Regions from separate parts of the Enterobacter ludwigii genome, predicted to be linked through region 2. Evidence: predicted binding sites of a transcription regulator. Region 2 holds the regulator's gene; the other holds the start of a gene.
The links. The regulator Fur, encoded in region 2, represses iron uptake genes when iron is present. The targets are predictions, from matches to a motif close to ATAATAATGAGAACNACTATCAA.
Positions count from the first base shown of each region.

Region 1 (15,736 bases), 980 kb from region 2:
ATAGCGGGCTTTTACAATGAGATCCTGACCGGCGTGTCGTATGAGAATTACGACCTGCTGCGCACGGATATGATTCGCTGTAAGAATGTAAAAGATTTCAATATTTACCATCCGTCTTACGGCAATCTGAGCAAGTGTACGACCGTTTCCGCCGCGGACAGCGATCAGACGCTCAAGCAGGAGAGTTACTCCGCTTATGCTCAGGACGCCCTGTACCTGACGGATAAATGGATTGCCGTCGCGGGGCTGCGTTATCAGTATTACACCCAGTACGCGGGCAAGGGCCGGCCGTTCAACGTCAATACCGACAGCCGCGACGAGCAGTGGACGCCGAAGCTGGGGCTGGTCTACAAGCTCACGCCATCCGTCTCGCTGTTTGCGAACTACGCCCAGACGTTTATGCCGCAATCGTCCATCGCGAGCTACATTGGCGACCTGCCGCCAGAAACGTCCAATGCCTACGAAGTCGGCGCTAAATTTGACCTGTTCAACGGCATTACCGCCAACATCGCGCTGTTTGATATCCACAAGCGCAACGTGCTGTACACCGAAAGCGTGGCGGGTGAAAACATTGCTAAAACCGCTGGCCGCGTGCGCTCGCAGGGTGTGGAAGTGGATCTGGCTGGCTCTCTGACCGAGAACACCAATATTATTGCCAGCTATGGCTACACCGATGCGAAAGTGCTGGAAGACCCGGACTACGCCGGCAAACCGCTACCAAACGTGCCGCGCCATACCGGTTCGCTGTTCCTGACGTACGATATTCACAACGTCATCGGCGGGAATACCCTGACAATCGGCGGCGGTGGACACGGCGTGAGCCGTCGCTCCGCGACCAACGGTGCGGATTATTATTTGCCAGGGTACGTTGTTGCTGATGCCTTTGCGGCCTATAAAATGAAGCTACAGTATCCGGTGACGCTGCAGGTCAACGTGAAGAACCTGTTTGATAAGACCTACTACACCTCGTCGATTGCGACCAATAACCTCGGCAACCAGCCAGGCGATCCGCGTGAAGTGCAGTTTACGGTGAAGATGGAATTTTGATGTAAAAAAGCCCGGTGGCGCTAGCGCCTACCGGGCCTTCGTTCCATCCCCTCTCCCGGTGGGAGAGGAGTAAAGAGAGGGCATCAGGCCTCAATATCCGCCATATCGCCTTTTTCCTGCAGCCAGTTGCGTCGGTCTTCCGAACGCTTCTTGGCAAGCAGCATATCCATCATGGCGTTGGTTTGCTGTTCGTCTTCGTCGCTGATGGTCAATTGCACCAGGCGGCGGGTGTTTGGATCCAGCGTGGTTTCGCGCAACTGCATCGGGTTCATCTCGCCCAGCCCTTTAAAGCGCTGCACGTTCGGTTTGCCCTTTTTACGCTTGAGCTGTTCCAGTACGCCCGCTTTTTCCTCTTCCGTCAGCGCGTAGTAAACTTCTTTGCCGAGGTCGATACGGTAGAGCGGCGGCAGCGCCACATGGACGTGACCGTTTTTCACCAGCGTCCTGAAGTGCTTCACAAACAGCGCGCACAGCAGCGTAGCGATGTGCAGCCCATCGGAGTCCGCATCCGCGAGGATACAGATCTTACCGTAGCGCAGCTGGCTCAGATCGTCGCTGTCCGGATCGATACCGATCGCAACGGAGATATCATGCACTTCCTGCGAGGCCAGCACTTCATCCGACGACACTTCCCAGGTGTTCAGGATCTTACCCTTGAGCGGCATGATCGCCTGATACTCACGATCGCGCGCCTGCTTGGCAGAGCCTCCTGCCGAGTCCCCTTCCACGAGGAACAGCTCGGTGCGGTTCAGATCCTGCGCGGTACAGTCCGCCAGCTTGCCCGGAAGCGCCGGGCCACTGGTCAGTTTTTTACGCACCACCTTCTTGGCAGCACGCAGGCGTCGCTGGGCGCTGGAAATGGCCATTTCTGCCAGCATCTCGGCGGCCTGCACGTTCTGGTTCAGCCACAGGGTGAAAGCATCTTTGACCACGCCGGAGACGAACGCCGCACACTGACGTGAGGACAAACGTTCTTTGGTCTGACCGGCGAACTGCGGATCCTGCATCTTCACCGACAGGACGTAGGCGCAGCGATCCCAGATATCTTCCGCCGACAGCTTCACGCCCCGGGGCAGAATGTTGCGGTATTCGCAGAACTCGCGCATTGCATCCAGCAGCCCCTGACGCAGACCGTTGACGTGCGTACCGCCAAGCATGGTCGGGATCAGGTTGACGTAGCTTTCGGTCAGCAGCTCGCCGCCTTCCGGCAGCCACAACAGCGCCCAGTCCACCGCTTCCGTATCACCGGTGAAATTACCGACAAACGGTTTTTCCGGCAGGGTTGGCAGGCCGTTAACGGCTTCGCACAGATAGTCGTTTAGACCGTCTTCATAGCGCCAGGTCTGTTCGGTGTTGTTGACGTTATCTTTAAAGGTAATTTCCACGCCAGGGCACAGTACCGCTTTGGCTTTCAGCAGGTGCGTCAGGCGTGAAACAGAGAAACGAGGACTGTCAAAGAAGCTTTCGTCAGGCCAGAAGTGGACGCTGGTCCCGGTATTGCGCTTGCCGCACGTGCCGACGACCTGCAGATCCTGCACCTTCTCGCCGTTTTCAAAGGCGATGTTATACACCTGACCGTCGCGGCGGACATTGACTTCCACGCGTCTGGACAGGGCGTTAACCACGGAGATCCCCACGCCGTGCAAACCACCCGAGAACTGGTAGTTTTTGTTGGAGAACTTACCGCCCGCATGAAGACGACAGAGGATCAGCTCAACGGCTGGCACCCCCTCTTCCGGGTGGATATCCACCGGCATGCCGCGTCCGTCGTCGATGACTTCCAGCGACTGATCGGCATGGAGGATGACGTCAACGCGTTTGGCATGGCCAGCCAACGCTTCATCCACACTGTTATCAATAACTTCCTGGCCCAGATGGTTTGGGCGTGTCGTATCGGTGTACATCCCAGGGCGGCGGCGAACCGGCTCAAGCCCGGTGAGTACCTCAATGGCATCAGCGTTATAGGTTTGCGTCATGATTTAAACTAGCAGTTCGCATTGATTGTCAGTGGCTGTGCAGTCCAAGAAAATCGACAATCTGGGTGAAATGATTCTCAAAGCCCGTGAAAGCATGGTTTCCGCCTTCTTCTATAGTCTGGCGGCAGGATGCGTAATACGCCACTGCCTGGCGGTAATCCAGCACTTCATCACCCGTCTGTTGCAGCAACCAGATAAGATCGGGCGCTTCAAGCGGGTCTACCTGCATAACTTTGAGATCGTAAATATGGCGTGACTCTAGCACATATTGTTGGCCGGTGTAGGGGTTCTCGTTTTGCCCGAGAAAGTCCCGCAGCAGCTCAAATGGCCGAACCGCCGGGTTAACCACCACCGCAGGCAGCATAAAACATTGCGAGAGCCAGGTGGCGTAATATCCGCCCAGCGAAGAACCGACCACGCCGAACGATTCGCCGCCGTGTTCCATCACAACCGATTCCAGCATTTCTGCGGCTTCCGCCGGGTAAGGCGGCAGTTGTGGGACGATCATCTCAACGTGCGGGTGATGTTCGCTCAGCCACTGGCGAAACTGCGTCGCTTTCGCGGAGCGCGGCGAACTGTTGAATCCGTGCAGATAGAGGAGCGTAGACATCAATAGCCTTCTGAAGCGGTGTCCGGGCGGAATTTTGCGCCGGTTAAACGGCAGACTTCCGTGGTGAGCAGGCCATCGGGATGCAGTTCGAGCCAGCGCCAGCCCGGTGCGATGGTGTCCAGGGTAAAGTTTGCGCAATGCGGCTTGAACTGAACGCAGGTCGAGGGCGTGGCCAGCAGTCGGCGGCCATTCCAGTCGAGATCCTGTTCCTGATGAATATGTCCGCACAGGAGATTCTGCACCCGCGGGAATTTCGCCAACACTCTGTCCAGCGCGGCAGAGTTGCGCAGGCTGTGTTGATCAAGCCAGCTACAGCCTGCCGGCAAAGGATGATGATGCAGCAACAGCAGCGTATGACGTTCAGGTTCGGCAGACAGTTTGGTCTCAAGCCAGTCGAGTTGAAAGTCGCTTAACTCACCGTGTGGGACGCCAAAGACCTGGCTGTCCAGCAGCAGGATCTGCCAGTGGTCACCCACAAAAACACATTTTGCCGGAGAGATCCCCGCATCCTGCAGCGAGCTGTACATGGCAGGCTGGAAATCGTGGTTTCCCGGTAGCCAGACGCAAGGCACGCTAAAACTCGCGATGCCTTCAGCGAAATGCTGGTAGGCCGCGGAGGATTGGTCCTGCGCCAGATCGCCCGTCGCGACAATCAGATCGCATGGGCGATTTTCAGCGTGAATGGCGCTAAGTACCGCCTGATAGCTCTCCCAGGTATTCACCCCAAGCAGAGTTTCATGCTTTTCGGCAAAAAGGTGGGTATCGGTGATTTGTAATATCCTGACTGGTGCCCCACCAGCAACAGTCAGGTTCAACAGGCTTTCCAAATGGTGTCCTTAGGTAGGTTTATGACGCTAACAAACCGGAATCGCCATTGCTCCATGTGCTAAACAATATCTTAGCCAGTCGGCTAAAAACTGGTTAATTTGATGCTTTTCGTCGCGTTGATGCAACTTTTTATTCGGATAATCATACCGCGCTTTGAAGCGAAAGATCTGCTGGCTTGAACACACTTCAGCGACCATCGCGTCATGGTAAAGGCGCACCGTCATCGACGGCAGGCTCCAGTAGCTAATGCTGGGCGCCGTTTGTTCAATTTCGACAAGCGTAGTGTAGCGCGTTGATTCTGTTATCGTTAATCGATACTGCGCGTTGCTCACCTGATAGCTCACCGTTTCGCCGGGTGCGTCGTTTTTCGGCAGCAGGCGGCGCAATTGTGCGAAATTGGTTTCGCACAGGCGCATCATTTCTGGGAAGTCAGGTGTATAACGCTTCATTTTTTCCACTCGTTTCGTAAAGTCTGATAATGCAGTTGCAGCCATTGCAGAGCGATGACAGACGCTGCGTTGTCGATTTTCCCCTCTTCTACCCACTGATAAGCCTGCTCCCGACTCACCACATGAACCCGAATATCTTCGTTTTCATCTGCCAGACCGTGGATCCCTTCCGCCGTCGTGGCGTCCACTTCGCCCACCATAATGGACAAGCGCTCGCTGGTGCCGCCTGGGCTTGCCAGATAACTCAGCACCGGTTTTGTCCGGCCAACCACCAGCCCCGCCTCTTCCAGCGCCTCGCGGCGGGCAACATCTTCGACCGATTCGCCCTCTTCAATCATGCCGGCCACCATCTCCAGCAGCCAGGGGCTGGCGCTGACGTCATACGCGGCAATACGGATCTGCTCCACCAGCACGACTTCATCACGCACTGGGTCAAAGGGTAGCAAGACTGCCGCATGCCCGCGCTCAAAAATTTCGCGTCTGATTTCACCGCTCATTTCGCCGTTAAACAGGCGATGCCTGAAACGGTAAAGTTCCATTGAAAAAAAACCGCTATAAAGCGTTTCTCGTGCAATAATTTCTACATCGTTTTTCGCGAATGTCACGGGCAAGTTTTCTGGTTTTTGCATGAGTCGAGTCCTGGTAGCAATGGTGATGAAATTATGAATTTCAAGGCTGTTTGGCTGCCGTTTGTAAGGCTATATGGTAGATTGGTGCAAATTACCGCCAGATGGCACGTAACGCCAACCTTTTGGTATGGAAGATTCTGTTAGAATCGGCAATTATTTTTTAATTAGATCAGCGCTAATACTGCTTCACAACAAGGAATGCAAATGAAGAAATTGCTCCCCATCCTTATCGGCCTGAGCCTGACGGGCTTCAGTGCAATGAGCCAGGCGGAAAACCTGTTACAGGTCTACCAGCAGGCACGTCTGGGCAACCCTGATTTACGTAAATCAGCGGCCGATCGTGATGCTGCGTTTGAAAAGATTAACGAAGCGCGTAGCCCATTGCTGCCACAGTTAGGTTTAGGTGCAGATTATACCTACAGCAACGGCTTCCGCGACGCCAATGGCGTTAACTCCAATGCTACCAGCGCCTCACTGCAATTAACACAGACGCTGTTTGATATGTCCAAATGGCGCGCCCTGACCCTGCAGGAAAAGAGCGCGGGCATCCAGGATGTGACGTATCAGACCGATCAGCAGACGCTGATCCTGAACACCGCCACCGCATACTTCAACGTGCTGAGCGCAATTGACTCGCTCTCCTACACCGAAGCGCAGAAACAGGCGATTTACCGCCAGTTAGATCAAACCACCCAGCGTTTCAACGTGGGTCTGGTGGCAATCACTGACGTTCAGAACGCCCGTTCACAATACGATAGCGTCCTGGCCAACGAAGTGACCGCACGTAATAACCTCGATAACGCGCTGGAATCCCTGCGTCAGGTTACCGGGAATTACTACCCTGAGCTGGCGTCTCTGAACGTCGACAGCTTCAAAACGGATAAACCGCAGGCCGTTAACGCCCTGCTGAAAGAAGCGGAAAACCGCAACCTGACGTTACTGCAGGCGCGTCTGAGCCAGGATTTGGCCCGCGAGCAAATCCGTCAGGCACAGGACGGCCACCTGCCGACCCTGAGCCTGAGCGCGTCTACCGGCGTGTCTGATACCACTTACAGTGGTTCTAAAACGAACACGTCCCAGTACGACGACAGCAACATGGGTCAGAACAAAGTGGGTCTGAACTTCTCGCTGCCACTGTACCAGGGCGGCCAGGTGACCTCTCAGGTGAAACAGGCGCAGTACAACTTTGTTGGCGCGAGCGAACAGCTGGAAAGTGCCCACCGCAACGTGGTACAGACCGTTCGTTCGTCCTTCAACAACGTGAATGCCTCTATCAGCAGCATCAACGCCTACAAACAGGCCGTTGTGTCTGCGCAGAGCTCTCTTGATGCCATGGAAGCGGGTTACTCCGTGGGTACGCGTACCATCGTTGACGTCCTGGACGCGACCACCACGCTGTACAACGCGAAACAGCAGCTCTCCAGCGCACGTTACCAGTACCTGATTAACCAGCTGAACATCAAACAGGCGCTGGGTACGTTGAACGAGCAGGATCTGCAGATGCTGAACAGCACCCTGGGTAAACCTGTCTCTACTTCTCCGGAAAATGTCGCGCCAGAGAACCCTGAGCAGGTTGCCGCCGTTGATAACTTCAACGGTAACGGTGCTGCACCTGCCGCGCAGCCAGCTGCCGCACGTACGACTGCACCGGCCAGCAGCGGTAACAATCCGTTCCGCAATTAAGCATGTCATCGGGCCCACTGCGGCCTGATGCCTTCGCCATACCCCTCTCCTTTCGGGAGAGGGCGTACGTAAATCACACCTGAACGTAAGCCAACGTAAAGATCCCCCTCATTCCGGCCATCATCGCTTCATTTTCAACCACTCATCCTCTATCCTGAGCGTTATTACCACTGGGTCCAGGAAGACAACGATGAAACGGACAAAATCTATCAATCACGCTTCGTTCCGCAAAAGCTGGAACGCGCGTCATCTCACCCCTGTTGCGCTGGCCGTCACGGCTGTCTTTATGCTTGCAGGCTGTGAGAAAAGCGATGAAACAGTTTCGCTTTATCAAAACGCGGACGACTGCTCTGCTGCAACCGGCAACGCCGCAGAGTGTAAAACGGCGTATACCAACGCCCTGAAAGAGGCGGAACGTACGGCTCCGAAATATGCTTCACGTGAAGACTGCGTAGCAGAGTTCGGTGAAGGTCAGTGTCAGCAGGCACCGGCTCAGGCAGGCACGGCCCCTGAAAACCAGGCACAGGCCCAGTCCAGCGGCAGTTTCTGGATGCCGCTGATGGCAGGTTACATGATGGGCCGCCTGATGAGTGGCGGCGCGGGTTACCAGCAGCAGCCGCTGTTTAGCTCGAAAAACCCGGCCAGCCCGGCTTATGGGCAATATACCGATGCCAGCGGCAAAGGCTATGGCGCAGCCACCCCTGGCCGCTCCGTAACCGTACCGAAAACGGCGATGGCTCCGAAACCCGCGACCACCAGCACCATTACCCGTGGCGGGTTCGGTGAGTCTGTGGCGAAACAGACCAGCATGCAGCGTAGCGCGTCAGGCACGTCCACTCGCTCAATGGGCGGCTGATCATGGAACGAGTCAGTATCACCGAGCGCCCGGACTGGCGCGAAAAAGCGACCGAATACGGTTTTAACTTCCACACCATGTACGGCGAGCCATACTGGTGTGAAGACGCTTACTACAAGCTCACGCTTGCCCAGGTTGAGAAACTGGAAGAGGTGACCGCCGAGCTGCACCAGATGTGCCTGAAAGTGGTGGATAAAGTCATCGACAGCGACGCGCTGATGGCGAAGTTCCGCATTCCGAAGCACACCTGGAGTTTCGTCCGCCAGTCGTGGAAAACCCACCAGCCTTCGCTTTACTCACGTCTGGATCTGGCGTGGGACGGCGTGGGCGATCCTAAGCTTCTGGAAAACAATGCTGATACGCCAACCTCGCTGTACGAAGCGGCGTTCTTCCAGTGGATCTGGCTGGAAGACCAGGCCAATGCCGGCAACCTGCCGCAAGGCAGCGACCAGTTCAACAGTCTGCAGGAAAAGCTGATTGAGCGTTTCGCCGAACTGCGCGAACAGCATGGTTTTAATCTGCTGCACCTTGCCTGCTGCCGTGACACGGAAGAAGACCGTGGCACGGTGCAATATCTGCAGGACTGCGCGGCTGAAGCTGAAGTGGCGACCGAGTTTCTTTATATCGAAGATATCGGCCTGGGTGAGAAAGGTCAGTTTACTGACCTGCAGGATCAGGTGATAAGCAACCTGTTCAAGCTCTACCCGTGGGAATACATGCTGCGTGAAATGTTCTCCACCAAGCTGGAAGACGCCGGCGTGCGCTGGCTGGAGCCGGCATGGAAGAGCATTATCTCCAACAAAGCCCTGCTGCCGATGCTGTGGGAGATGTTCCCGAACCATCCGAACCTGCTGCCGGCTTACTTTGCGGAAGACGATCACCCGCCGATGGAGAAATACGTCGTTAAACCGATCTTCTCCCGTGAAGGGGCGAACGTGTCGATTATTGAAAATGGCAAAACGCTGGAAGCCGTTGAAGGGCCTTATGGCGAGGAAGGAATGATCGTCCAGGCGTTTTATCAACTGCCGAAGTTTGGTGACAGCTATACCCTGATTGGCAGCTGGCTCATCAACGATCAGCCAGCCGGGATTGGCATCCGCGAAGATCGCGCGCTGATCACGCAGGATCTGTCACGGTTCTATCCGCACATTTTCGTCGAGTGATCGGGTGTGCCGGGGTGCGAGCGGAAGCCCTCACCCCGGCCCTTTCTCTTTGGGAAAGGCACGCATACGTTATCCAATCTGCACCGACAACATACTTAAGCTTCCCATCTCAATGCCATCGACCGGTATGCTGATCGGCTCCTGACCATCCCACGCGCCCAGTACATACAGCAAAGGCAGGAAGTGTTCCGGCGTCGGGTTAGAGAGTGAACCGCCTTCGTGATCCAGATAGTTCACCAGCGGATGCTCCTCAACCGGCCCTTGCCAGGTCAGATTTGCTTTCACGTAATCGTTAAAAGATGTCGCCCACGGGTATGGCGTGTTCTCACCGTGCCAGCGCGCTGTACGCAGGTTGTGTACCACGTTGCCGCTTGCGATCAGCATGATACCCTCGTCGCGTAAGGTCGCCAGTTTTCGCCCCATCTCCAGGTGCCAGGCCGCCGGTTTAGTGCTGTCGATACTCAACTGCACCATTGGGATATCCGCCTCGGGATACATCTTTATCAGTACGCCCCACGAGCCATGGTCAAAGCCCCAGGCTTCGTTATCCAGCGCCACAGGCACAGGTGCGAGTAATTCCACCAGCTGTCGGGCCAGCGCTGGCGAGCCAGGTGCCGGATAGTGCGTGTCGTACAACGCCTGCGGGAAGCCGCCGAAATCATGAATGGTTTTTGGCGTTTCCATTGCGGTCACGCCCGTGCCCTGGGTAAACCAGTGCGCAGACACCACCACAATCGCTTTCGGACGCGGTAGCGTCTCGCCCAGATGACGCCATACTCGGGTATAGACGTTGTCTTCCAGAACGTTCATTGGGCTACCGTGGCCTAAAAACAGTGCTGGCATACGGGAAGAAGTCATGGTGATATCCTTACAGAAGGTGTCAATTTAATGGTTCTACATTACGCGCAATCTCGCCCGGATGAACGCTGATAAGCGTGAAGATCATCATCAGGAAATTTGAATGTAAGGAATGTGTAAAGCAGGGTTTCGCCTCTCGCTTTGACCGAAATGAACCATTAATATTAATGATAATCATTATCATAAGGAGCAATGCATGTCAGTCCCCTTGATCCTGACTATACTGGCGGGCGCCGCAACGTTCATCGGTGCCATTCTCGGTGTGCTTGGTCAAAAGCCGTCTAACCGCGTGCTGGCCTTCTCATTGGGCTTTGCTGCCGGGATCATGCTGCTCATCTCTCTGATGGAGATGCTCCCTGCCGCACTGGGCACCGAAGGCATGTCTCCGGTGCTGGGATATGGCATGTTTGTATTCGGCCTGCTTGGTTACTTTGCCCTCGACCGCATGCTGCCGCACGCGCATCCGCAGGATTTAATGCAAAAAAGCGTGACCCCGATGCCGCGCAATATTAAGCGCACGGCCATTCTGTTAACGCTCGGCATAAGCCTGCACAACTTCCCGGAAGGCGTGGCAACCTATGTCACCGCCAGCAGCAATCTGGAGATGGGCTTTGGTATCGCCCTGGCGGTAGCAATGCACAATATTCCTGAAGGACTGGCGGTGGCCGGGCCGGTTTATGCCGCCACGGGCTCGAAACGGACCGCGGTCTTCTGGGCGGGGATCTCGGGGATGGCCGAAATTCTCGGCGGCGTGCTGGCGTGGTTGATTCTGGGCAGCCTGGTCTCGCCTGTGGTGATGGCCGCTATCATGGCCGCCGTGGCCGGGATAATGGTGGCGCTCTCCGTGGATGAGCTGATGCCGCTGGCGAAAGAGATCGATCCGAATAATAACCCGAGCTATGGCGTGCTGTGCGGCATGTCGGTGATGGGCTTGAGCCTGGTGCTGCTGCAAACGGCAGGGATCGGCTAAAACAATCGCGCATTAACGTCTCACAACAAAAAAGCCGGGTTTCCCCGGCTTTTTCACATCAGCCCTTTCAGCTGGCTTTGCGCGCGTGCGCCTGGCGATACTCCACCAGATCTTCAATCGTCACCACGGGCATATTATGCAGACGGGCAAAGGTGATGCACTCCGGCGCACGTGCCATGGTGCCATCGTCGTTGGTGAGTTCACACAGTACGCCCGCAGGTTTAAAGCCTGCCAGGGTCACGAGGTCAATGGTCGCTTCGGTGTGACCGCCACGGGTCAATACACCGCCGGCCTGCGCACGCAACGGGAAGACGTGGCCTGGACGATGCAGGTCTGATGGCTTCGCATCATCGGCAATCGCGGCACGTACGGTGGTCAAACGGTCAGCCGCCGACACGCCGGTGGTCACGCCATGTGCCGCTTCGATGGTCACGGTAAAACCGGTTCCAAAGGCGCTGGTGTTGTTTTCAACCATCATGGGCAGGTCGAGCTGCTTACGACGGTCTTCGTTGATACACAGGCACACGATGCCGCTACCGTGACGGATGGTCAGCGCCATCTGCTCAACGGTCATGTTTTCGGCGGCGAAAATCATGTCGCCTTCATTTTCACGGTTTTCATCGTCAAGCACCATCACGCCGCGGCCTTCGCGCAGTGCATCCAGTGCATGTTCAACACGTTCAATAGAAGTGCCAAAAGAGGAAAGTAGCGTCTGATTCATGGTAAAAAAACCTCATTAACATTATGGTTACCAGAATCAGGGCAGTCTTAGGAGCGCCGTATTAGCGGCAAAAAGATAACGTGAGCGGGCCAGGCCCGACTTGATCGTTACTCTCTCCCATCCGGACTCTAACCGTCGGCCCCGGAATTACACCGGATCTGCTGTCCTTTGAGTGGTGACCCAAAGCGCTCGCGGGCTTTCAGCGTTACGCTGATTTACCGCCGGTGGGGAATTTCGCCCCGCCCTGAGAATAAGCGAGATAACTATAACGCGATTGATTACCCTGGGCAATGCGCAGACATAAAATCTCCTTTATCCTGGGGCATGACGCGCTACAATGTTCATTAACACCGTCTTATCAAGGGAAGCCACAATGATTGACCCGAAGAAAATTGAGCAAATTGCGCGTCAGGTTCATGAGTCTATGCCAAAAGGTATTCGTGAGTTTGGAGATGACGTAGAGAAGAAAATCCGCCAGACGCTGCAGGCGCAGTTGGTTCGCCTTGATTTAGTCAGCCGCGAAGAGTTTGACGTGCAGACGCAGGTTCTGCTGCGTACCCGCGAGAAGCTGGCCCTGCTGGAGCAGCGTCTGAACGAGCTGGAAAACCGCAATACGCCAGCGGAAGTAAAACCGGCACCGGCCATTCCACCGGTTGATGAAGCAGAATAACAGCCGCGTATAACGGGCTGTTTGCGAAGATACCCTCTCCTGCAAAGAGAGGGTGAAAAAAACGGGCCAGATGGCCCGTTTTTTATTGGCTGACTTTATTTGCTGTCTTTCTGGATCTTCTTGATGATGTTGGTGGTTGAGCACCCGTCCTCAAAGTTGAGCACCATCACTTCACCACCATTAGCCCAGACCTCTTCGCTGCCTGCGATTTGATCCGGTTTGTAATCGCCGCCTTTCACCAGCAGATCCGGCAAAATACCGGCAATCAGGCGCTGCGGGGTATCTTCTTCAAACGACACCACCCAGTCCACCGCTTCCAGCGCACCCAGTACGATCATGCGCTGCTCCAGCGGGTTCACCGGACGCGTTTCACCTTTAAGACGTTTCGTCGACGCATCGCTGTTCACCGCCACAATCAGACGGTCGCCCAGCTTACGCGCATTGGCCAGATAAGAGACATGACCGGCATGCAGGATGTCGAACACGCCGTTGGTCATCACCACTTTTTCACCGCGTTTACGGGCGGCGGCAACGGCCACTTTCAGCTCATCTTCGCTCATCACGCCAAAACCGGTATCGGCACGACCGCGCACCGCGTTTTCCAGTTCGATCGGCGAAACGGTGGAAGTCCCCAGCTTGCCGACGACCACGCCTGCCGCAGCATTAGCGAAGTAGCACGCTTCTTCCAGAGAGTTCCCTGCCGCCAGCGTCGCCGCCAGAACGCCTATGACCGTGTCGCCGGCACCGGTCACGTCATACACTTCCTGCGCCTGGGTCGGCATATGCAGCGGCGCTTTGCCAGGCTGCAGCAGCGTCATCCCCTGCTCGGAGCGGGTCACCAGCAGCGCGGAGAGTTCGAAGTCAGCAATGATCTTCATGCCGCGCTCAACGAGCTCTTCTTCCGTCTTACATTTGCCCGCCACCGCTTCAAACTCAGAGAGGTTTGGCGTCAGAAGCGTTGCGCCGCGATAGCGCTCAAAGTCAGTACCTTTCGGGTCGATCAGCACGGGCACATTGGCTTTACGCGCGAGCTGAATCATCTGCTGTACGCTTGCCAGCGCACCTTTGGCGTAGTCGGACAGCACCAGCGCGCCGATAGTGCTCAGCGCCTGGTTAATGCGCTCGTGCAGCGGCTCAGGATCAACGCCCTCAAAGCCTTCCTCGAAGTCGAGGCGGATCAGCTGCTGGTTACGCGACAGAACGCGCAGTTTGGTGATCGTCGGGTGTGTCGGAACCGAAACGAAGTCGCACTTCACGTTCACGTCCGCCAGCGACTTGCTCAGCGCACGCGCCGCATCATCAATGCCGGTTAAGCCAACCAGACGCGACTGCGCGCCCAGAGAGGCAATGTTCATCGCCACGTTTGCCGCGCCGCCAGGACGCTCTTCAATGGTGTCGACCTTAACTACCGGTACCGGTGCTTCCGGAGAGATGCGGCTGGTCGGCCCGTACCAGTAGCGATCCAGCATGACATCCCCGACAACCATAACTCCAGCACGTTCAAACTCTGGCAGTGTTACTTTCATTCCTGACTCCAGAAAGATTCACAATTTGCGCGCGATAATATCACACTTGTTTTGTTACGCACGGTTCCACCAGCCACTTCTGCCAGCTGGCGGTAACCTGCGCGCGTTCAGTGGCGAAACAGTCCAGCGCGACGTGGCCAGGCTGCTCCTGTAAGGCCAGGTGGTGCAGCTCGTCGCGCAGCGTGGTATAGGCGCGCGTTAAGGCCTGCGCCTCCTGCTCATCCATAATGTCGTTTTGCGCCAGCAGTTCCAGAATACGCACATTATCAGACCAGCGGGTCAGCTTCGGTTTAGCGTGCGCATGGCGTAGCACCAGATATTGCGTAATAAATTCAATATCGGTAATGCCGCCCTCATCCGCTTTAATATCAAAGCGATCGCGATGCTTATTGCCCAGGTGCGCGCGCATTTTCTCGCGCATCTCTCGCACCTCGGTCTGCAGCGTGCTGCCGTCACGCGGGGTCGTCATAATCTCCCGACGAATGGCATCAAACTGCGTTTTCAGCGACGGATCGCCGTACACCACGCGGGCACGCACCAGCGCCTGATGTTCCCACGTCCAGGCTTCATTCTTCTGGTACTCAGCGAAGGACTCCGTTGAGGTCACCAGCATGCCGGCCGCGCCGGAAGGACGCAGACGCGCATCCACTTCATATAAAATGCCGGATGACGTGCGGGTGCTGAACAGATGCATAATGCGCTGGGCCAGACGCAGGTAGAACTGACGCCCGTCGATTTCACGCTCGCCGTCGGTCATGACGTCTGCCGGGCAGTCATGCAGGAAGATTAAATCGAGATCCGAGCTGTACCCCAGTTCCCATCCGCCGAGCTTACCGTAACCCACAACGGCAAAACCGCGGCCTTCGCGGTCAGCAAGGTGTTTCGGCTGGCCGTAGCGCGCCACCATCTGAATCCATGCCTGATGCACCACCGCATCAATGATCGCTTCTGCAAGCCAGGTTAAGTGATCGCTCACTTTCATCACTGGCAGCGTTCCGGCGATATCTGCCGCCGCCACGCGCAGCATTTGCGCCTGCTTAAATTGACGCAGCGCCTCCAGCTGTTGCTCTTCGTCCTCTTCCGGTACGCGCAGCAGATACTGACGCAGCTCGTCACGGTAGGCGTCCGTTGCCGTCGGCTGGTAGAGCGTATTGGGATCGAGCAGCTCATCCAGCAGCAACGGATACCGCGCCAGCTTGTTGGCCACCATCGGCGAGGCGGCGCAAAGCGTAATCAGATGCTTGAGCGCGCCCGGGAACTCGCTCAGCAACTCAAGATAGGTCGTACGGGTGATGATCCCGCTCAGCAGCGGCATCATGCGCGACAGCGGGACCGGCGCATCCGCACGCGAGCAGACGTTGCTCAGCAGGTGCGGCATCAGATGATCCAGCACCTGACGACCGCGCGGACCAATGGCCCGTTTATTCAGTTCGAGACGGAAATCAGCAATTAACGCCACCACACGATGGCGATCGTCATCGCTCAGGTGCGCCAGCACCGGCGTGGTGTCATCTTCCTGCAGCGCGTCCTGCCACAATTCGCGCCAGTGTTCAGAGAGCGTATCGTCCTGCGATTCACTTTCATCGTCACCAATCAGCGCGTTAAAGACACGGCGCACGCCGGCCATATGCGCATCCAGTTGCCCGGTCAACGTTGACCAGTCGTCGACGTGCATCCCCCAGGCCAGCCGCGCCCGGTTCAGGTCATCGCCTGGCAAAGTCTGGGTCTGCTCGTCATTGATGCTTTGCAG
Region 1 covers NZ_CP017279.1:4,380,022-4,395,757, reverse strand. Annotated here, with positions in the region: gene BH714_RS20680 (TonB-dependent siderophore receptor) at 1-1,047, shown strand, start outside; gene parE (DNA topoisomerase IV subunit B) at 1,131-3,023, opposite strand; gene yqiA (esterase YqiA) at 3,052-3,633, opposite strand; gene cpdA (3',5'-cyclic-AMP phosphodiesterase) at 3,633-4,460, opposite strand; gene BH714_RS20660 (DUF1249 family protein) at 4,488-4,910, opposite strand; gene nudF (ADP-ribose diphosphatase) at 4,907-5,539, opposite strand; gene tolC (outer membrane channel protein TolC) at 5,744-7,222, shown strand; gene BH714_RS20645 (DUF1190 family protein) at 7,413-8,078, shown strand; gene BH714_RS20640 (glutathionylspermidine synthase family protein) at 8,081-9,241, shown strand; gene ygiD (4,5-DOPA-extradiol-dioxygenase) at 9,311-10,099, opposite strand; gene zupT (zinc transporter ZupT) at 10,296-11,069, shown strand; gene ribB (3,4-dihydroxy-2-butanone-4-phosphate synthase) at 11,137-11,790, opposite strand; FMN riboswitch at 11,896-12,046, opposite strand; gene ubiK (ubiquinone biosynthesis accessory factor UbiK) at 12,164-12,460, shown strand; gene hldE (bifunctional D-glycero-beta-D-manno-heptose-7-phosphate kinase/D-glycero-beta-D-manno-heptose 1-phosphate adenylyltransferase HldE) at 12,556-13,986, opposite strand; gene glnE (bifunctional [glutamate--ammonia ligase]-adenylyl-L-tyrosine phosphorylase/[glutamate--ammonia-ligase] adenylyltransferase) at 14,027-15,736, opposite strand, start outside.
Region 1: zupT (zinc transporter ZupT) is a predicted target of Fur. The motif match lies at 10,261-10,283, and genes of this name have one in related genera.

Region 2 (15,736 bases):
CACCGAAAGCGCGTCGTCCAATGGTTGGCGGGATGCTGCTGTCAGTTGCCATCACCGCGTTCCTGACCGGTGTTACTGAGCCGCTGGAATTCCTGTTCATGTTCCTGGCTCCGCTGCTGTACCTCATGCACGCTGTGCTGACGGGTATTAGCCTGTTTGTTGCAACGCTGCTGGGTATCCATGCGGGCTTCTCCTTCTCCGCCGGCGCGATCGACTACGTGTTGATGTACAACCTGCCCGCGGCGAGCAAGAACGTCTGGATGCTGGTCGCAATGGGTCTGGTGTTCTTCGTTATCTACTTCGTTCTGTTCACCGCAGTCATTCGTATGTTTAACCTGAAAACACCAGGCCGCGAAGATACGAAAGACGACATCGTTACTGGCGAAGCTAACAGCAATACCGAAGAAGGGCTGACCCAGCTGGCAACTAATTATATTGCCGCAGTAGGCGGTACGGATAACCTGAAAGCTATCGATGCATGTATTACCCGTCTGCGCCTGACGGTAGGTGATTCTGCGCGCGTTAACGATGCCATGTGTAAACGCCTTGGCGCATCCGGTGTGGTGAAACTGAACAAGCAGACCATCCAGGTTATCGTGGGTGCGAAAGCGGAATCGATTGGCGATGAAATGAAGAAAGTGGTTGCCCGTGGACCGATCGCGGCTTCTGCAGCGAACAGCGCGCCAGTGACGGAAGCCCCGGTGGCAAAACCGCAGGCCGTCCCTAACGCAACGACCATTGCCGCGCTGGTTTCACCGATTACCGGTGAAGTGGTTGCGATTGAGCAGGTGCCTGACGAAGCGTTTGCCAGCAAAGCTGTCGGTGACGGTGTGGCGGTGAAACCAACGGACAAAACCGTGGTGTCACCGGCTGCCGGGACCATCGTTAAAATCTTCAACACCAACCATGCGTTCTGCCTCGAAACTGAAAAGGGCGCGGAGATCGTTGTCCATATGGGTATCGATACCGTCGCGCTGAACGGTCAGGGCTTTACTCGCCTGGTGGAAGAGGGGGCCGACGTGGTGGCAGGTCAGCCGATTCTGGAAATGGATCTGGATTACCTGAACGCTAACGCGCGCTCCATGATTAGCCCGGTCGTTTGCAGCAATATCGACGACTTCAGCGGCCTGGTAATTCAGGCGAAAGGTCAGGTCGTTGCGGGCCAGACGCCACTGTATGAGATTAAAGGCAAGTAATCGCTCCTGAGTAGAGTCATGCCTTAAGCGGCGGGGGGTTTCCTCCGCCGCTTTTTTTTGCAGCAATTGCCCCCATTATTTTCTTCAGAGACGTTTTAAGGGTTGTCACTACGTCCGGCTTATAAGATCATATGCCGTTATACGTTGTTTACGCTTTGAGGAATCCACGATGAGTGAGGCTGAAGCCCGCCCGAGTAACTTTATTCGTCAGATCATCGATGAAGATCTGGCCAGTGGTAAGCACACCACAGTTCATACCCGTTTCCCGCCGGAGCCAAACGGCTACCTGCATATTGGTCATGCAAAATCGATCTGCCTGAACTTTGGCATCGCGCAAGACTACCAGGGACAGTGCAACCTGCGTTTCGATGACACCAACCCAGTAAAAGAAGACATCGAATACGTTGAGTCTATTAAGAATGACGTGCAATGGCTGGGCTTCAACTGGTCTGGCGATATCTGCTACTCCTCTGACTATTTTGATCAGCTGTATGCCTATGCGGTCGAGCTTATCAATAAAGGTCTGGCGTATGTCGACGAGCTGTCTGCTGACGAGATCCGCGAATACCGCGGCACGCTGACCGCGCCGGGTAAAAACAGCCCGTTCCGCGATCGCAGCGTTGAAGAGAACCTGGCGCTGTTTGAAAAAATGCGTGCGGGTGGCTTCGAGGAAGGTAAAGCGTGCCTGCGTGCCAAAATCGACATGGCATCACCGTTCATCGTGATGCGCGATCCGGTTCTGTACCGTATCAAGTTCGCTGAACACCATCAGACCGGTAACAAGTGGTGCATTTACCCGATGTACGACTTTACCCACTGCATCAGCGATGCGCTGGAAGGCATTACGCACTCCCTGTGTACGCTGGAGTTCCAGGATAACCGCCGTCTGTACGACTGGGTTCTGGATAACATCACGATCCCGGTGCATCCGCGTCAGTACGAATTCTCTCGTCTGAATCTGGAATACACGGTGATGTCCAAGCGTAAGCTGAACCTGCTGGTGACCGACAAGCACGTTGAGGGCTGGGACGATCCGCGTATGCCAACCATCTCGGGTCTGCGTCGCCGTGGTTATACTGCCGCGTCTATTCGCGAGTTCTGTAAGCGCATCGGCGTGACCAAGCAGGATAACACCATTGAGATCGCCTCTCTGGAATCCTGCATCCGTGAAGATCTGAACGACAACGCGCCGCGCGCAATGGCCGTCATCGATCCGGTAAAACTGGTTATCGAAAACTACCCGCAGGGCGCGAGCGAAATGGTCTCCATGCCTAACCATCCGAACAAACCGGAAATGGGCACCCGTGACGTGCCGTTCAGCGGTGAAATCTGGATCGATCGTGCTGACTTCCGCGAAGAAGCGAACAAGCAGTACAAGCGTCTGGTGCTGGGTAAAGAGGTGCGTCTGCGTAACGCATACGTGATCAAAGCTGAGCGTGTTGAGAAAGATGCGGAAGGGAATATCACCACCATCTTCTGCTCTTACGACGCTGAAACCCTGAGCAAAGATCCGGCAGATGGCCGCAAAGTGAAAGGCGTGATCCACTGGGTAAGTGCAACACATGCGCTGCCGGTTGAAATTCGCTTGTACGATCGTCTGTTCAGCGTGCCTAACCCAGGTGCAGCAGAAGACTTCCTGGCGACAATCAACCCGGAATCTCTGGTCATCAAGCAGGGTTATGCTGAGCCGTCTCTGAAAGCCGCTGAAGCGGGCAAAGCGTTCCAGTTCGAACGTGAAGGCTACTTCTGCCTCGACAGCCGTCACAGTACCTCGGAAAAACCGGTGTTTAACCGTACCGTTGGTCTGCGTGATACCTGGACTAAAGTCGGCGAATAATAACGCTGCTCTGGTCAATGAGAGACAAACGCCGCGTAATGCGGCGTTTTTTTATTGAATGATCATATCGTTAAGCGCGAGCAAAAATAATGTCTGCGCAATATTCAGGTCAATGTGGTGCTACTTATTTTTCTAAAAAAAGTTTGTATATTTCTGAAAATAGTGAAGGCCTGAAAATAACCAGTAATTTACACAATTACTGGCTTAAATTTAATGACTTGCCCCGCCAAATCTCGTCTCCCGCTAAATGTTACAAAGCACTACTAATTATGTGCACTTCGTCATAATCCTGACTTTTGCCCACGGAAAAGCATTGATAATTCGCGTCGCGAAAAATAACCTAAAGGCGGTAGTTAATTCGAGGGTATTTCTGACTACCCCTGACCTTTTGGTCTTTTATCTTTTTCGCCGTTCAGGCGTTTTAATTCGTCAAAGAGGAATAATCTATGCGTACGTTCAGTGGCAAACGTAGTGCGCTGGCGCTGGCTATCGCCGGTGTGACAGCAATGTCAGGCCTGGTGATTGCGCCAGAGGCTAAGGCAGCAGGTTTCATCGAAGATTCTACCCTCACGGGCGGTATTTATTACTGGCAGCGTGAACGTGACCGTAAAGACGTTACCGAAGACAAATACAAAACCAACCTTTCTCACTCTACCTGGAACGCCAACCTCGACTTCCAGTCAGGCTATGCCGCCGATATGTTCGGCCTGGATATTGCCGCATTCACGGCAATTGAAATGGCGGAAAATGGCGACAGCGGACACCCGAACGAAATTGCCTTCTCGTCCAGCAATAAGGCCTATAAAGAAGACTGGTCCGGCGATAAAAGCGGTATCAGTCTGTATAAAGCCGCTGCAAAATTCAAATATGGTCCAGTCTGGGCGCGCGGCGGATATATTCAGCCAACTGGCCAAACCCTGTTAGCGCCACACTGGAGTTTTATGCCTGGTACTTACCAGGGCGCTGAAGCTGGCGCTAACTTTGACTACGGTGATGCGGGTGCGTTGAGTTTCTCCTATATGTGGACCAACGAATACAAAGCCCCGTGGCATATCGAAATGGATAAGTTTTACCAGAACGATAAAAAAACCAAAGTGGATTACCTCCACTCGCTGGGTGCGAAGTACGATTTTAAAAACGACCTCGTGTTAGAAGCCGCCTTTGGTCAGGCTGAAGGCTATATCGATCAGTATTTTGCCAAAGCCAGCTACAAATTTGATATCGCAGGGAGTCCGTTGAGTACCAGTTACCAGTTCTACGGCACGCGAGACAAAGTCAGCGATGGTGGCGTCAACGATATTTATGACGGCACGGCCTGGCTGCAGGCGCTGACCTTTGGCTACAAAGTGGGTCAGGTGGATTTGCGTCTGGAAGGAACATGGGTGAAGGCGGAAGGGCAGCAGGGCTACTTCCTGCAGCGTATGACCCCGACTTACGCATCTTCCAACGGTCGTCTGGATATCTGGTGGGATAACCGCTCTGACTTCAACGCCGACGGCGAAAAAGCGGTCTTCTTCGGCGCAATGTATGACCTGAAAAACTGGAACCTGCCGGGCTGGGCTGTGGGTGCCTCCTACGCGTATGCCTGGGACGCCAAACCGGGCGACATGGCCATACCGGATGCGTACTACGATCCGAACTACCGTCTGAAAGAGTCCTCTTACAGCCTGGATGCCATCTATACCGTGCAGGACGGACGTGCGAAAGGCACGATGTTCAAGCTGCACTTCACGCAGTATGACAACCACTCTGATATTCCAAGCTACGCGGGCGGTTACGGCAACATCTTCCAGGATGAACGTGACGTGAAATTCATGGTTATCGCACCATTCACTATCTTCTGATGAACGCTCCGGCGGGTTCCGTCCCGCCGGAATGGAGACTGCACATGATGAAAAAAATGGTAATCGTCGCGTTGCTGGCCTCGGGGCTGGTGGCTTGCGCCCAGGACCCGGCACCGAAAGAAAATTCTCGCCTGAAGGAGGCTTACAGCGCCTGCATTAACACCGCTGAAGGTTCACCGGAGAAAATTGAAGCCTGCCAGAGCGTGCTGAATGTGCTGAAGAAAGAGAAGGCGCATGAGCAGTTTGCGACGCAGGAAAATGTTCGCGTAATGGACTATCAGGCCTGTATTCAGGCGCGTAAAACCGGTAACGATCAGGAAGTGGCGAAGCGTTGCGACCAGATCTGGAAGGAAATACGCAGTAACAACGGAAATTAAGTAAGTGTGTTAAGGCCCGGTGGCGCTGTGCTTACCGGGCTTTTTTTTGCCGGGTGACAGGCAAAAAAAAGCCAACCTTGCGGCTGGCTCAGAGTATGAAAGTTCGACTTATTTGGCGTCGTGTGCGTGATCGTCTTCGCGGCAATCACCTTCTGCACAGTGACCATACAGATACAGGCTATGGTTGGTCAGGCGGATACCATGACGAGCAGCGATTTCACGCTGACGTGCTTCGATGGAATCATCGCTAAATTCAATGACCTTGCCACAATCCAGGCAGATCAGGTGATCGTGGTGCTGCTGCTGGGTCAGTTCGAATACAGATTTACCGCCTTCGAAATTATGACGGGTAACAATGCCCGCGTCATCAAACTGGTTCAGCACGCGATAGACGGTTGCCAGCCCAATCTCTTCACCCATGTCGATAAGACGCTTGTAAAGGTCTTCCGCACTGACATGGTGATTGTCTGGACCCTGAAGCACTTCAAGGATTTTTAACCGAGGAAGCGTAACTTTCAGGCCAGCCTTCTTTAATGCGGTATTGTTGTCAGTCATGCGGAATCTGTCCTGTTGCTAAACGATTCACTTCTGGAGGAAGTGACAGAAAATGCACCTGGAATAATGCGTCTCATTATAGAACTGCCATGGCTAAATGAAAACTGCAAGTCTCAGGCAAAGTATGCTTATAAAAACGTGGTATCACCGACAAACTTACTCAATGGCACCCCATTTTACCTGGGAGACATTGTACAGGTCTGGGCGAAAAAGTTAAAAGATTGTAGCGATTAATTTAATCGTTTGACCCGGTTCCTGGGCGCAACCGGGGTTGCGCCACACTAACAATCAGGCGTTAAGAATATCGTCCAGGTGCAGTTCTTCGCGGATCTGCTTCACCCACTTCTCAACGCGCTCTGCGGTCAGTTCTGGCTGACGGTCTTCGTCGATCGCCAGACCCACGAAGTGGTCGTCATCGGCCAGGCCTTTAGACGCTTCGAAGTGGTAACCTGCAGTCGGCCAGTGGCCTACGATAACTGCACCATTCGGTTCAATGATATCGCGGATAGTGCCCAGCGCGTCACAGAAGTACTCAGCGTAGTCTTCCTGATCGCCGCAGCCAAACAGGGCGACCAGCTTGCCGTTGAAGTCCACTTCTTCCAGCGTCGGGAAGAAATCATCCCAGTCACACTGGGCTTCACCGTAGTACCAGGTTGGGATACCCAGCAACAGGATGTCATAGCCTTCGAGATCTTCTTTGCTGCTCTTGGCGATGTCATGCACATCGGCAACGTCTTTACCGAGCTGTTTTTGAATGTTTTTTGCGATATTTTCGGTATTGCCGGTATCACTGCCGAAGAAAATGCCGATGATTGCCATGAGTAAAATAACCTCTTGAAACTTAATGGTATGGTGGCGCAATTTGTCCACGGATAAGGGCAATAATAGCAGAACTGGCAACCCCGCGGAAACAGCTATCGCGCAGGACTGCACTCTGTGCTACATGAAAAGGGTAAGAAAGGGGATTTTCAGACTTATGCCTGGCGGCGCAACGTCTCAAGCTGGGCGATCAACATCTCTTCAATGAGCTCGCTACGGCTGATATTACGCGCTTCAGCCAGTTCGTTAAGCGCATCGACGGCATCGGCATTGAGCTTCAGTTCGACACGCTTAAGCCCACGATTTTTATCGCGTTTAAGCTGGTTGCGTTTATTAATACGCAGCTGTTCATCGCGCGAAAGCGGATTCGTTTTCGGTCGTCCCGGTCGACGCTCATTCGCGAACAGATCTAGTGTCGTACGGTCCGTTTGTTCTTTGGCCATGATTCTGAGACTTCGGGGGAAACAAGCCGCCCTGCTATTGCCCGGGCGATGAGCGCGCCATCATACATCACCAAAAACGGCACGCCAACGACTGGAAGCCCGCAACCTTCCAGTCGCTCTCTTTTTAATCAATTCGCAGTATCAGAGAGATAGCGGCGGATGGCGCGTAACACGGCGTCAGGTTTTTCCGCGTGAACCCAGTGTCCGGCACCGGCGATGACATGGGCGCGCGCCTGCGGGAATTGCGCCAGCAAGGTGTCGCGGTAGGCGTCGGTGACATAAGGGGAGTTACCGCCGCGAATAAAGAGGGTAGGGTGTTGCCAGGCGGGCACCGTATCCCAGCCGACGATGTTGTTGTACTGCGCCCAGAGTACCGGCACGTTGAAACGCCACTGGCCGTCGACAAACGACTTCAGCAGAAACTGAATAACGCCTTCTTCATTAAGATATTCGCGCATGACGGCTGTGGCCTGTTGGCGGGTTGAAACCCCAGCCTCTGTCACCGCATTGATGGCAGCAAAAATGTCGTCATGACGACGCACGTCGTAATCCACCGGGGCAACGTCGATCACGACCAGACCGTTGATTCTGTCCGGTGCCAGCGCCGTCAGGGCCATTACCGCCTTGCCGCCCATAGAATGCCCGATGAGCGTCACCTTCTGAAGATGGTTGGCATCAAGCGTATCGAGCAGATCCTGGGCCATTGCCGCGTAGGTCATCTCTTCTGAACGCCCGGAAAGACCGTGATTTCGCATATCGACCTGCAAAATATCGTGATCGGTAACCAGATCGCGCGCCAGCACCCCCAGGTTATCCAGGCTGCCAAAAAGCCCGTGAACCAGTACGATGGGAGAATTATTGTTCGGCGATTGTGCAGTTTGCGCTCGGGTATTCAATTTCATGGCAAAGTTCTTTTTTTACGTATGTCAGGTTAGGGTATCATGTTGACCATTCTGCCGCCCGGCTGCAAGGTTCCAGTTTAATCTGACTTTTGCCGCCAACCTGGTTTGACGCTATCCGCTGTTGGAATTTAACTTTATAATCCCAACGACTTGTATTCAGATAAGATATTGCACTGGATTAAGATGAAAACAATCGAAGTTGATGACGAACTCTATCAGTATATTGCCAGCCAGACGCGGCATATCGGGGAGAGTGCGTCCGACATTTTACGGCGCATGCTTAAAATTTCCGCCGCCTCACAGCCTGCTACCCCAGTCACTAAAGATGTCGTGTCTCAACAAAACGTTGTTGCACAAGCAAAACCTGCCGTCGCGCAAGTGAAAGACAAAGTACGTGCGATGCGCGAGTTGCTGCTCTCTGATGAGTACGCCGAGCAGAAAAAAGCGGTTAACCGCTTCATGCTGGTGCTGTCTACACTCTATTCACTGGATAACAAAGCGTTTGCTGAAGCGACCGAGTCGCTGCACGGTCGTACCCGCGTCTATTTCGCAGGCGACGAGCAAACGCTGCTGCAAAATGGCAACCAAACCAAACCTAAACATGTCCCGGGCACACCGTACTGGGTCATCACCAATACCAATACGGGCCGCAAGTGCAGCATGGTTGAACACATCATGCAGTCCATGCAGTTCCCGGCGGAATTGATTGAAAAGGTTTGCGGTACAATTTAACCCTTGCATCAGAAGGACCCGGTAATGGCAAATCACAGCCGTGCAGGCCAACCTGCACAACAAAGCGATTTGATTAACGTCGCTCAGCTGACCGCGCAGTATTACGTGCTGAAACCGGTCGTGGGCAACGCAGAACACGCAGTGAAGTTTGGTACATCTGGCCACCGCGGTAGCGCGGCGCGCCATAGCTTTAACGAACCGCACATTCTGGCTATTGCTCAGGCCATCGCGGAAGAGCGCGCTAAAAACGGCGTTACCGGTCCGTGCTATGTGGGAAAAGATACCCATGCTCTGTCTGAACCGGCGTTCATTTCCGTGCTGGAAGTGCTGACGGCGAATGGCGTTGACGTCATTGTTCAGGAAAATAACGGCTTCACGCCGACCCCTGCGGTCTCTAACGCGATCCTTGTCCACAACAAAAAAGGCGGCGCGCTGGCTGACGGGATTGTGATCACTCCATCACACAACCCGCCGGAAGACGGTGGGATCAAATACAACCCGCCTAACGGTGGACCGGCAGACACGAACGTCACGAAAGTGGTTGAAGATCGTGCCAATGCGCTGCTGGCGGATGGCCTGAAAGGGGTGAAACGCCTCTCTCTGGATGCGGCCATGGCGTCCGGCCATGTGAAAGAGCAGGATCTGGTACAGCCATTTGTGGAAGGTCTGGCGGATATCGTCGATATGGCGGCAATCCAGAAAGCCGGTCTGAAGCTGGGCGTTGACCCTCTCGGCGGCTCCGGTATCGAATACTGGAAACGCATCGCAGAGCATTACAAGCTGAACCTGACCATCGTTAACGATCACGTTGATCAGACCTTCCGCTTTATGCACCTGGATAAAGACGGCGCAATCCGTATGGACTGCTCTTCCGAGTGCGCGATGGCGGGCCTGCTGGCGCTGCGTGATAAATTCGACCTGGCGTTTGCCAACGACCCGGATTATGACCGCCACGGTATTGTCACCCCGGCAGGGCTGATGAACCCGAACCATTATCTTGCGGTTGCCATCAACTACCTGTTCCAGCATCGTCCACAGTGGGGCAAAGAGGTGGCTGTAGGTAAAACGCTTGTCTCCTCGGCGATGATTGACCGCGTGGTTGAGGCGCTGGGCCGTAAGCTGGTGGAAGTACCGGTAGGCTTCAAATGGTTTGTTGACGGTCTGCACGACGGCAGCTTCGGTTTTGGCGGTGAAGAGAGCGCGGGCGCATCCTTCCTGCGTTTCGACGGCACGCCATGGTCCACCGATAAAGACGGGATCATCATGTGCCTGCTGGCGGCGGAAATCACCGCTGTCACCGGTAAAAATCCGCAGGAACACTATAACGAGCTGGCGGCACGCTTTGGCGCGCCAAGCTATAACCGTATTCAGGCTGGCGCGACCTCCGCGCAGAAAGCAGCGCTGTCTAAACTCTCTCCGGAGATGGTCAGTGCCAGCACGCTGGCCGGTGATCCTATCACGGCCCGTCTGACGGCGGCCCCGGGTAACGGTGCCTCAATCGGTGGTCTGAAAGTGATGACCGAAAACGGCTGGTTTGCCGCGCGTCCATCCGGTACGGAAGATGCATACAAAATCTATTGTGAGAGCTTCCTCGGCGACGAACACCGTAAGCTGATTGAGAAAGAAGCGGTAGAGATTGTCAGCGAAGTGCTGAAAAACGCGTAAATCGCGGTGGGCTGATGCCCTCACGATGCAATCAAAACGGCAACCCCAGGGTTGCCGTTTTGCTTTTGCATTAACTGTGTTTATTTTTCAATTCAAACCGCGGTGATACCAGACCGTACAGCGTCCAGCCCATAAAGGTCACCATCGCACCATACAGCATGGCTTCCTGGCCGGAAGAGTAGAGCGCATAGAAGCTGTAAATTGCCCCAATCAGCGCCACAATATTCGCCACCCTCGCTTTGCCTGCGTCCACCTTCGCCACCTTCTGAATGATGACCAGCGCCGCCATCGACAGAATATATGGAATGATATTGGTCACTACCGCCAGGTTGACCAGCACGTTGAACTGGCTGTTCAGCGACGGGCTGATGGTCATCAAAGATAACCCACTCTGGAAGATAACAATCGCCAGCATGCCCTGAACCGGTGCCTCTGCTTTGCTGACCCGGGAGAAGATTTTCGGGAAATACCCTTCGTCAGCGGATGATTTAAAGACCTGAGCAATGGTGAACTGCCAGCCGAGGAGCGAGCCGCAGCAGGACATCACCATCAGCCCCATGATCACTTTCCCGACACCCGGCGTAAACATCTGCGCAAAGGCCAGACCGAACGGTGCCGTGGAACTGGCAAGATCCATGTTCGGTACAATCCCTGCAATCACGTTGGTTGAGACAATGTAAATGGCTGCTGCGCCCAGCGTACCGCCAAGCACGGCAATCGGTACGTTCTTCTCCGGGTTTTCCACCACTTCGGCGTTAGCACACGCAGATTCCAGCCCCAGGAAGGCCCACAGCGTCATGGCGATGGAAGAGCCCACTGCGGTGAAGAACGGAACATGGTGTGGGTTCCAGGAGTTGACGTACAGCGTGGGGCTAAACCAGAACCAGCCGATGATGCACAGCCCAACCACCGGGATAATGACCCCCCAGACGGTAATACTGCTGATCTGTCCGGTAATGCGCGCGCCGCCAAAGTTTGCCACGGTGCAGATCCACAGCACGCCGATGGTGGCCAGCCCGATTTGCACCGGGGTCAGCGCCACACCGAATAGCTCCGTACCGTAACCCACGGCGGAAATGGCAATCGCCACGTTAGCGATCAGCAAAGAGACGCCGTAGGTGTAGTTGGCCATGAAGTTACCGGATTTGCCAAAGGCATATTCGGCGTAGCCGCCCATCCCGCCGGGCTTGCGGCTGAACATACCGCACTTGGCGAATGCCCAGGCCAGTGCCATTGACCCCACTGCGGTCACCATCCAGGAGATAATCGAAATGGTTCCTACTTCCGCAAGCTTGGTGGGTAGCATGATGATCCCGGACCCCATCATGTTTACCATGGTGAGAATGGTCAGCTGCACCACGCCCATTTTATTGGACTTGCTCATAATTTTTCTCCTTTCAGCAGCGATGGCTGAGCGGCAGCGTGTTTGATGACGTTACAACGAACCTGCTTACGACCGTCACACTCCTCAACGTAAACGCCCTGCAGTTCCGGCGCGAAGCCCGGTAAAAGGTTGATACCCTCTTCCAGCGCAGCAAAGTAGCGCAGCACGGAACCGCCCCAGACTTCACCCGGCACAACGCACAATACCCCCGGTGGATAAGGAAGGGCGCCTTCGGCGGCAATGCGACCTTCCGCATCGCGCAGTGAGACCAGCTCGACCTCACCCCGCAGGTAGGCATAGTTCGCCTCTTGCGGGTTCATCATGACGCGCGGGAAGTGAGACTTGCGGAACATCTCTTTTTGCAGCTGCTTCACGTTGTGGCGGGCGTACAGCTCATGCATTTCCTGGCAAATCTGGCGCAGGGTGTAATCTGCATAGCGCTCCGGATACTGTTTACAGACAGAAGGCAGCACCTCTTTTAGAGGGGCATCCGTCTCGAGCAGTTTTTCGAAGCGCACCAGTTGCGCGACCAGTTGCTGCAGTTTGCCCATATCCTCGGCAGGCGTGAGCAGGAACAGGATGGAGTTGAGATCGCATTTTTCCGGCACGATGCCGTTTTCACGCAGGAAGTTGGCGAGAATAGTGGCGGGGACGCCGAAATCCTCGTACTCACCGGTCCGGGCGTTAATACCCGGCGTGGTCAGCAGCAGTTTGCACGGATCGATAAAATACTGATGTTCGGCATAGCCTTCGAAGGCGTGCCAGTGTTCACCGGGCACGAAGTGGAAGAAGCGCAGATCCGTGGCAATCTCAGCGGTGTCCCAGCTTTCCCACGGACGGCCATCAACCAGTTCCGGCACGAACGGGCGAAGATACTGGCAGTTCTGCAGGATCAGCTTACGGGCTTCGATACCGGTCACCACGCAGTCCATCCACATGTTGCGGCCGCTCTGTCCCTCATGCATGCGGGCGTTGATATCCAGTGCAGCAAACAGCGGATAGAACGGGCTGGTGGACGCGTGCATCATGAAGGCATTATTCAGCCGCTTATGCGGAACATAGCGCTGCTGGCCTTTGATGTGGCTGTCCTTCTTGTGGATTTGCGAGGTCTGTGAGAAACCGGCCTGCTGTTTATGGACTGACTGGGTGACCAGGATCCCTGGATCGTTTTCATTCAGCTCCAGCAGCAGCGGAGAGCAATCGGCCATCATCGGTATAAACTGCTCGTAACCCACCCAGGCAGAGTCAAACAGGATGTAGTCGCACAGATGGCCGATGTTATCCACGACCTGGCGAGCGTTATAGATGGTGCCATCGTAGGTACCCAGCTGAATCACCGCCAGGCGGAACGGACGCGCGTCGCGGGCACGGCCCGGCGCCACTTCGGACACCAGCTCACGCAGATAATTCTCCTCGAAGCAGTGGGCGTCGATGCCGCCAATAAAGCCGTACGGGTTACGTGCGGTTTCCAGATAGACCGGCGTTGCGCCCGCCTGAAGAAGTGCTCCATGGTGGTTGGATTTATGGTTGTTGCGATCGAACAGGACCAGGTCGCCCGGAGTGAGAAGGGCGTTGAGCACCACTTTGTTGGACGATGAGGTTCCGTTCAGCACGAAGTAGGTTTTATCGGCATTAAAGACTTTGGCCGCATGTTGCTGCGCAATGCAGGGTGCCCCTTCGTGGATCAGCAGATCGCCCATCGCCACGTCGGCGTTGCACAGGTCTGAGCGGAAAAGGGTTTCGCCAAAGAAATCGACAAACTGATTGCCGGCAGGGTGACGGCGGAAGAATTGCCCGCCCTGGTGACCCGGGCAGTCGAAGGCGCTGTTACCCTGTTTGACATAGTCGACCAGAGCCCGGAAAAACGGCGGACGCAGTTGGGTTTCATACTTCTGCGCGGCCGCTTCCAGTTGGCGTCCGTGGAAGTCGTTGCTGGTGTCTGATGCTTCGAATACGCCGTGGATCCGCGATAAATACTCTGCCGGGATAATTTCTTCTTTATGCGTCGCGACAAAAACAGGAATGCCAAATCCGGTTGCTTCTATTTCTTCTATACGACCAGTGAAAATATCGCTGACGGCCAGAACAATAGCGGCAACATCAATATAATCCGTGGCGTTGATATCAACCAGTTCACGGTGAGTGGTAAAGCAATCAGGGCAGGCGCGGCTGGCTGCAATTTTTAAACTTTTCATCTTTCTCTCTTTATTTTAGGTAATAACAGTCCCTCGATTTCTTGCAGAAAAGAAATCGATAATATGCCGGAAAACAGCAAAAGGAGGCCGCTGATTAAAAAAATCAGTAATGCGTTTTTTGCTGAATAGAATTCAGTCCGCCCGGTCGCGGATGAGCCTGAATTAAGATGAATGAGCGCACGGGTTCACAGGCAAAGGCCTGTAAAATAGGGTGTTTCAGGATAACCTGTAAGCGTGTGCGCCAGAAGTCGAAGGACTACCGGGCATTAAAGATATGAAAGTCAAAACAGTTTCGGTGGGCAAACATCATGATATGAGTTGTCCGCCTTATATGGGGCATTAAACGATTATTGTTTTCCATGTTTCATTTCCTTTCAGTAATTGAAAGCATGGACATTTTATCCTGGAAAAAGCGATTAACTGTGAAACAGATCACCGTTAACCGATCAAATCAGAAATAAATATTCGCTTTTGATGAATATCGCAGATCAAAATGCTGATATGTTGATGTTGCGTTAACGGATTGTATTATGAATGTGCTGAATGGACATAAACATACCAAAAAATAACCCGGAGATTATTTTTCGCGTATTTTATGGGAGGGTAGATTTTTATTTAAAAATAAACTGAATAGTTATTCAAAGCATGAACCGATAACCGATACCGGTTTCAGTTAATAAATGACGAGGACGCGCGGGGTCAACTTCCAGTTTTTGTCGAAGGTGTCCCATATATATGCGTAAATAGTGACTATGTTCCACGGCGTTTGGCCCCCACACCTGACTCAACAGCTGGCGCTGGGTGAGTACCTTACCGTGATTATTGAGCAAAACGGCGAGTAGCCGAAACTCGATGGGGGTGAGATGGATTTCCTCTTCACCGCGAACAATGCGCCGTGCTGCCAGATCAACCCGAATATCACCAAACGTGTATGTTGGGTCGGCAGGGGTGGTGGCGCTGTGACGACGCAGCGCGACACGAAGGCGAGCCTGCAGTTCGCCAATACCAAAAGGCTTAATCAGATAGTCATCCGCTCCGGCATCCAGCGCCGCGATTTTATCCGACTCTTCGGTACGGGCTGACAGCACCAGAATGGGCATCTGACTCCACTGTCGAACCTCACGAATAAAATCGATGCCGTCGCCATCCGGCAGGCCGAGATCGAGGATCACCAGATCAGGTTTGCGCGTGGCCGCTTCAATCAAACCCCGCTGGAGCGTGCCGGCGTCATGAACGCGCAGACCATCGCCTTCCAGCGCAGCACGCAGAAACCGGCTAATGGCGATCTCATCTTCAACAATCAGAACGTTGATCACAAATCCTCTGGTAATTCATTAAGTTCTGGCGGGGCTTCCAGAGGAAGTTTAACACAAAAACGTGCGCCGCCTTCCGGGCGATTCTCCGCCGAAATGGTACCGCCATGAACGTCAATAATCGCCTGGCAAATCGCCAGACCCAGACCCACGCCGGGAATGGCCGACTCTTTATTACCGCGGGCAAATTTCTCGAAAATAGCGAACTCCTGTCCGGCAGGGATACCCGGCCCGGTATCCCAGACGTCAAGCCGTAGCGTGTGATCTTCCACCGTGGCATCCACCCCAATCCGGGCGTTTGCTCCTGCGTATTTGCCGGCATTTTCCAGCAGATTGATCAGCACGCGTTCAAACAGCGGGCCATCAACGTGAATTAACGTCAGCGGTTCGGGCATGTTCAGCGCAATATGGCGCCCACCGAGGCCCGGCTCCAGCATTTTCAAAGCGCTACCCACCACCTCTTCGAGCGTGAGC
Region 2 covers NZ_CP017279.1:501,709-517,444, forward strand. Annotated here, with positions in the region: gene nagE (PTS N-acetyl glucosamine transporter subunit IIABC) at 1-1,196, shown strand, start outside; gene glnS (glutamine--tRNA ligase) at 1,366-3,033, shown strand; gene chiP (chitoporin ChiP) at 3,480-4,877, shown strand; gene chiQ (ChiQ/YbfN family lipoprotein) at 4,925-5,254, shown strand; gene fur (ferric iron uptake transcriptional regulator) at 5,363-5,809, opposite strand; gene fldA (flavodoxin FldA) at 6,098-6,628, opposite strand; gene ybfE (LexA regulated protein) at 6,784-7,071, opposite strand; gene ybfF (esterase) at 7,200-7,973, opposite strand; gene seqA (replication initiation negative regulator SeqA) at 8,157-8,705, shown strand; gene pgm (phosphoglucomutase (alpha-D-glucose-1,6-bisphosphate-dependent)) at 8,730-10,370, shown strand; gene potE (putrescine-ornithine antiporter) at 10,441-11,754, opposite strand; gene speF (ornithine decarboxylase SpeF) at 11,751-13,949, opposite strand; gene speFL (leader peptide SpeFL) at 14,206-14,310, opposite strand; gene kdpE (two-component system response regulator KdpE) at 14,588-15,265, opposite strand; gene kdpD (two-component system sensor histidine kinase KdpD) at 15,262-15,736, opposite strand, start outside.